Regions from separate parts of the Mesobacillus sp. MER 48 genome, predicted to be linked through region 1. Evidence: predicted binding sites of a transcription regulator. Region 1 holds the regulator's gene; the other holds the start of a gene.
What was found. Region 1 encodes Rex, which represses fermentation and respiration genes when NADH is low (regulators of the CRP and FNR family bind a similar motif). Its sites were predicted from a motif close to TTGTGAAATATTTCACAA; they were not measured.
Positions count from the first base shown of each region.

Region 2: a site for Rex is predicted at 1,312-1,329, ahead of ric (iron-sulfur cluster repair di-iron protein). Genes of this name have one in related genera too.

Region 1 is NZ_JAMAUR010000012.1:55,280-58,888, forward strand. Features, by position in the region: gene groES (co-chaperone GroES) at 1-14, opposite strand, end outside; gene M3593_RS22390 (GNAT family N-acetyltransferase) at 199-726, opposite strand; gene M3593_RS22395 (CPBP family intramembrane glutamic endopeptidase) at 967-1,698, shown strand; gene M3593_RS22400 (YdiK family protein) at 1,702-1,902, shown strand; gene M3593_RS22405 (redox-sensing transcriptional repressor Rex) at 1,927-2,583, opposite strand; gene moaC (cyclic pyranopterin monophosphate synthase MoaC) at 2,609-3,103, opposite strand; gene M3593_RS22415 (ABC-F family ATP-binding cassette domain-containing protein) at 3,284-3,609, shown strand, end outside.
Region 2 is NZ_JAMAUR010000002.1:84,654-88,262, forward strand. Features, by position in the region: gene cls (cardiolipin synthase) at 1-475, shown strand, start outside; gene ric (iron-sulfur cluster repair di-iron protein) at 545-1,243, opposite strand; gene M3593_RS06685 (molybdopterin molybdotransferase MoeA) at 1,465-2,730, shown strand; gene mobB (molybdopterin-guanine dinucleotide biosynthesis protein B) at 2,724-3,242, shown strand; gene M3593_RS06695 (respiratory nitrate reductase subunit gamma) at 3,387-3,609, shown strand, end outside.

The DNA.
Region 1 (3,609 bases):
AGTGGCTTGATCAAGTGAAACAACCTCCTCAAATTATATGTAGATTTTTTTTATTAGCACTCGCCTCAATAGAGTGCTAACACAATTTATATAATAATGAATCTCTATTTTTTTTGCAAGCGTGAAGCTAAAATTTTTCATGAAAATTCACGAGGGTCCTGATGGTGTCGAATGCTGGTGAAATCTCTGCTGACGGCGTCACTTCCTGGTTTGGTAGAGGACGTGCTTCTTCAGCGGACTATCCTGATCCACTCTTGGGTGAAGAAATGTTTTAACAGGTTTCATGCCGATTTTTTTCATGACATTGACAGAGGGTTTATTGATTTCTGCTGTAAAACTGACGACCTCGCTAAAGCCCAGGTTCTTGAATCCATATTCCAAACAGGCCCTGGCACCTTCTGTTGCATAACCTTGGCCCCAGGCATTTTTCTTCAGCCTCCAGCCAATTTCGATGCACGGGGTAAAATCTGATTCGAATGTTGCCCTGTGAAACCCTATGAATCCAATGAACTCTTTTGTTCTCTTCTCTTCAACCGCATATAACCCAAAGCCGTATTCTTTGAACTCGGCAAGAATCGCCTGATAAAATCTCTCAGTTTCTGCCGAGGATAAAACACGAGGAAAATAATTCATCACATCCGGGTCTGCATTCATTTTGCAAAAGTGCTCTAAATCTGCGCTTAACCAGTCGCGCAAAATCAGTCGGGATGTTTCCAAATAAATCATTTGGACCTCCAATCATTTTTAATTCACCTTAACAAGTATCTGGTAGTCAGGGAATACTAAGTTCGAACAACCAACTTTTTCATCCTGACCCTACAATTTGAACTTTCAAATCATTTACTAGTAGAATATAGAGAGTGTATAGATAAGCAAAGCTATCCCCGTATTTTATTTTACAGGCCAGCATATTATTACGTAAAATTTCAGAACATACATTTCTGCATTATTAAGGAGTTTTTTCGATTGAAAAAAGAATACTGGTACGTCATTATTGCCTATATTGTTATGCAGCTTTCAAGCCTGGTCGGTGTCCCAATCATTGCTTTCATCGGTGCTGCGATGGGAAAAAGCCTTGATGAAATGCAAACCCTTGCGATTCCATACTGGCTTGTGATCAGCTTTTCACTGACTCTTCTGATCATCCTGCTGATTTTAAGGAAGGAAAGAACCATAAATGCTGATTTGCGTGAAGTATCTTCGCCGGCAAGTTCGGCTGCCTGGGCTTTCGCCGGGGTATTCCTGGCCTTGTTCGCGCAGTCGATTGCAGGCAGCATCGAAAGCATGCTTGGAATTGAGATGGGCTCGGAGAATACTCAGGAAATCATCAAACTGATTGAAAGGTTTCCGGTTGTGATTCTCGTCAGCTCGATCATCGGTCCGATTTTGGAGGAAATCGTCTTCAGGAAGATTATTTTTGGCAGTCTGCACAGGAAAATGAACTTTTTCTTAGCAGCCTTGATCAGTTCCGTCATATTCGCACTGGCCCATATGGAGCCGGAGCATGTGATCCTATACTCTGCGATGGGCTTTACGTTTGCCTTCCTTTATGTAAAAACAAAGCGGATCATCGTGCCGATCATCGCCCATGTTACAATGAATACAATGGTTGTACTGCTTCAATCCGTATTCAGGGAAGACATTGAGAGAATGATAAAAGAAGCAGAGAAAATACAAAGCTTTATTGGGGGATTTTAAGTCATGAAGCAATCGCCTATGTTTTCAGGCATTGTCTACATCTTGTTAGGCAGCTTATTCACCTATTTCGCCATCCAAAATGTCAACGATACAGGCTGGGGATTTTTCAGTTATTTGCTCGTCCTGCTCGCAACGTTCGATTTCGGTTCCGGCATCAGAATGATCCTGTTCCATTTCAAACTGAAACAAATGGATAAAAAATAGCTCCTTCATCGAAGGAGCCATTTTTTATTCTTCAGAATCACTGTCTGTCGGATAATGCTTCAAGAAATAAATCAATGATTGCAATTCTACTGCCAGATCAATATGATGGATCCTGATTGAAGACGGTACATTCAGCCTCGCGGGCGTAAAATTCAGGATCCCCTTCACATTCGCCTGTACCAGTCTGTCCGTAATCGGCTGTGCTACCGCTGACGGCACGGTCAGGATCGCCACCTGGATGCCTTCCTCGACAACAACTTTATCGAGGTCATCCATGTGATAGACAGGTACATCGCCAATCTGCGTCCCAACCTTATCCAGGTCGACATCGAAGGCAATTTGAATTTTTGTATTATTGTTTTTGGAAAAATTATAATTCAAAAACGCCGTTCCTAAATTACCAACACCGATCAGCGCAACCTTCGTGAGTTCATCCTGGTCGAGCGTCTTTCGGAAAAAAGTCAGCAGGTAATTCACATTGTAGCCGTAACCCTTTTTACCCAAAGCCCCGAAATAGGAAAAGTCCCTTCTGATCGTAGCCGAATCCACTTTTACCGCTTCACTCAGTTCCGCGGACGATACCCTCTGCTTGCCTGAAGAATGCAAGTTCAATAAAAATCGGTAATACAGCGGCAAGCGTTTTGCAGTTGCCTGCGGAATCTTCATAGCATCATTCGTCATTCTCCATCCTCCACCTGTTCGTATTCTATTTTAACTTCTCATCTCTCTTAAAATCGCCGTTTTTCCCGCCAGTTTTCTCCACAAGATAGGTTTTGCCGATCACCATGCCTTTGTCAACGGCCTTGCACATATCATAAACAGTCAGCGCGCATGCTGATGCTGCTGTTAACGCTTCCATTTCTACCCCTGTATTCCCTTTTGTTTTAACTGCTGCAGCGATATTTAAAATATAATCATTTCCATTTTGCTCCCATTCAAACGAAAGGTCAATTCCTGTTAATGGAATCGGATGGCACATCGGAATGATTTCGGACGTCTTCTTGGCTGCCATGATGCCAGCAACCTGCGCGACTGCCAGGACATCACCTTTTTTCATCTTATTTTCAGTAATCCTTACATATATATCTTCATTAACGGTAATGCTTGAATGGGCGACTGCCGTACGGACCGTCTCAGGTTTTTCACTGACATCGACCATCTTCGCTCTTCCCTCTTCATTAAAATGCGTAAATTCTGCCATCTTCAAGCTCCTTTCAACCAAATAATACACTATTTTCACAAACTTGTGTGTGAACTTTGTTTCTATCTTCACATATAGAAGATGAAATTTTTCTGCCTTACCGCCTGTAGCAGGCCGCACATATTGCCGAGCCAATAGGATTGGGTTACACTATCCCTAAGGCATTAGAGGTGAAAAATAATGATTCTATTACAAGTCAATCAGCTATCAAAATATTTTGCGGCTGATCTTATTTTATCGAATATCAAGTTTGAAATACAGACCAATGATCGTGTTGCTCTTGTCGGCCGGAACGGGGCTGGGAAATCAACCCTCCTGAAAATCATTGCCGGCTATGAATCCCATGACGGCGGCGAGATCATCCGCCCGAAAGGAACATCAATCGGCTATCTTGCCCAGAATACCGGGCTGGAATCCGAGAAAAGTATTTGGGATGAAATGCTGGCCGTTTTTGATCATCTGCACAGCATGGAAAAAGACCTGCGCCGGCTTGAGGAAAAAATGTC
Region 2 (3,609 bases), on a different contig from region 1:
GATGTCCTGCGCAACTAAGTCGATTTGGATTGCCACTCCTTATTTTGTTCCTGATGAAGCGATAAGGACAGCATTGAGAGTGGCTGCAGCCAAAGGAATAGAAGTAAGGATCATGGTTCCGGAAATCAATGACAGCTATCTGACACAATATGCCAGCCGATCATACTTTTCTGAACTGCTGCGGAATGGGGCAGAGATTTACTCCTATAAAAAGGGGTTCCTGCACCAAAAGGTCATCATTGTCGATGGGAATATCGCTTCGATTGGGACGGCCAATATGGACATGAGGAGTTTCCATCTTAACTTTGAAGTGAACGTCTTCCTGCTTGGAACGAGTTCAATCAGAGATCTTGTAGCACATTATGAAGCGGACCTCGAAGATTCAGAGAAAATCAGTGCTGTCCAATATCATAAACGAGGACTCTGGGAAAGAACGAAGGAATCCTTCGCCAGACTGTTTTCAGGTGCATTATAGACCAACCAAAAAATGACCCCATCTTGAGAAAAAGGGGTCATTTTTTTACTGAGGCCTGCGATTTTCCTTTTATGCAATAAATCTCGGGAATAGAATATTATTCTCAAGATGTACATGCATGAATGTGTGTGACTCCAGGGCTTCAAGCCGCTTGTAAACTAAACGGTATGTTCCGCATGCATCGATTGGCGGATTGAAATCTTCAGTAATCTCGCGTAATTGTTTCAATATTGAGCCTGCATGATCATGTTCTTTCTCTAATTCTTCGATTTCGGCAATGATTCCAGCCCGCTTTTCAACATCAGCACTTTCAAGTTCCAGAAGCAGCGGGAACACTGTGGCTTCCTCTTTGGCTGTATGCTCTAAGAGCTCCTTTTTTAATTCATAAAAAAGTTCATTTACTTTTAACAGTTCATCGTGGCGTTCACCATGGACTTTCGCTACTTTGGTTACATATGGGCTTAGCATTTTCAGTTCTTCCTCAAGCTCACGGTGGTATTTATTCTTGATATGCTCGATCAATTCTTCAGAATCTGTATCGGTCCATACCTCCATGTTTTCGGCTGTGCCATTATGTTTTTTGTAAAGTTCTTCCAGCTGATTCATCAATTCAGGAACGTCAAGGTTCTGCTCCAACGCGGCTTCTGATAGCGGACGGTTGCCGCCACAGCAAAAGTCGAGTCTGTTTCTCTTGAATAAATCACTGGATTGAGGGAATATATTGACAATATCTTTAACTAGTGAATGTTGTTCAAAAGGCATTTTCATTAAAAAAACCTCCAATAAAAAATGTATACTGTTTACATACTCAGCATAAAGCAAATGTAATTACTACTTGGTGATGTGTATCACACTTCACAAAAAATCTACATATTTTTAAAAGTTTTTATGAGAGAATACTGTGAGGTTTGTTATGTATTCATTTTTACATTACTCTTATAATGAAAAGGGTAATCAATCAAGAGAAGCCTGCAATAGGAGCTGATTATATGTTAGAGCGAAGGAATCCTATCCCAATCGGAGAGGCAGTTAAGAGAGTAATGGAGCACAAAAAGAGTGGCTCTATCGAATATGTTTCAATCAATGAGAGTTATGGGCGCTATTTATCAGAGGATCTGAAAGCCACAAGTGATGTTCCGCATTTTGACAGAGCACCCTACGATGGCTATGCAATAAGGTCAGTCGATTCAGCGGAAGCTTCCCAAAACCAGTCAGTCGAATTTGAAGTGGTGGACCATATTGGGGCAGGAATGCTTACGGATAAGGAACTGGGACCTTTCCAGGCTGTAAGGATCATGACTGGGGCCCAAATGCCAGTTGGCGCCGATGCTGTGGTCATGCTTGAATTAGTAAAGGAAATCGAGCGTGATGGAAAGAAATATATGGAAACGAAACGCAAGCATAATAAAGGAGACAATGTTTCCTATCGCGGCGAGGATGCAAAGGAAGGGGAAGTGCTTGTCAAAAAAGGCACGTTCATCAATCCTGGTATCCAGGCGATGCTGGCGACTTTTGGCTATGCTCAGGTCCCTGTTGCGAAAAAACCGGTGATAGGCCTTTATGCAACCGGCACTGAACTGCTTGATGTCCATGAGCCGCTTGAACCGGGAAAAATCCGCAACAGCAATTCATATATGATTTCCGCTCAGATTCTCCGGGCGGGAGCTGAAGTTAAATATTTCGGTCAGCTGCCTGATGACTTTGACACCTGCTTTGATGCAGTAAGCAAAGCGATTGAGGAAGTGGATTTATTCATTACAACCGGGGGAGTTTCCGTAGGGGACTATGACTACCTGCCGGAAATTTATGCAAAGCTTGGAGCGGAAGTCCTGTTCAATAAAGTAGCGATGCGTCCGGGAAGCGTGTCGACGGTTGCCCAGCTGGATGGCAAGCTGCTGTTTGGCCTGTCTGGAAACCCATCTGCCTGCTATGTAGGATTTGAGCTATTCGCCCGGCCGATCATCAGAACAATGCTGTTTACCGATAAGCCGCATCTAAGGAAGGAAAAGGCGATTTTGGATGCCAATTTCCCTAAGGCAAATCCATTCACAAGATTTGTCAGGAGTGCCTTGACAATCGAAAACGGAAAGCTGGCAGTTACACCGAGCGGTCTTGATAAGTCGAATATTATCATGAGCTTAGCGGGTGCTAATTCACTTATGATTCTTCCGGGAGGAACAAGAGGTTTCGAAGAAGGAACTGAGGTCGAGGTCCTGATGCTAGAGGACCATGTTGGCAGTGACTGGCCTTGGTAAAACCGGTACTGTTCCAGGTGGCAGGATATCAGAACAGCGGGAAGACGACACTGAGCCTTAACCTGATTCAGCAGCTTTCTGCAGCTGGCCTGGAGGTTGCTACGATCAAACACCATGGCCACGGTGGAAAGCCGGATATCGCGGAGGAAAAGGATTCAGGCCGCCATATGGGCGCAGGAGCAGTTGTCTCCCTTGTCGAAGGTGGAGGCAGGCTCGTCCTTCACGCGGAGAATCGGCAATGGTCCCTGGCTGAAGAAATAGAGGTTTTATCCTGCTTCAAGACAGATGTCATCCTGATAGAAGGCTACAAACGCGAGGCTTATCCAAAAGCGGTCATTCTAAGGAACGAAGCAGATTTAGAATTATTGAAAGTTCTTGCAAATATCAAGGTGGTTTTTTATCGTGACCCGAATCTGGCCAATCTATTGAAAGATTGTGCCTGCCCTGTCTTTCAAATGGAAGATGACAGGGGAGTGAATTGGGTTCTTGATTATATTCTCGAGCAAGTTTAGGTGGAAAGTTCGTCTTTCCACCTATTTTTATGTCGAATTTAGCTGGATGGGCGACTTTTATCACTGTCACTTCACACTTGCACGGTTAGAATGTTAAATGGAGTCCGATGATTGTGTAATTTTTGTGAGGTGAAAGCAGTGGAAATGCTGCAGATGTTTTTATGGATTGTCTACCCTTATACGGTAGTTGCCATAGTTGGGATGGGCCTGGTCTGGCGATATGATTCATCAAGGGATGAGGAGGCACGCTCAACAGCAGGGAAGCTTCTGCTGATGGTGGTAAAAGTAATGATGGCTGCGAGTACAGCGACCGGGATTGCCATAGTGCTTTCGAGCAGCATGGCTGATGAACCGCTCCTATTGTTCC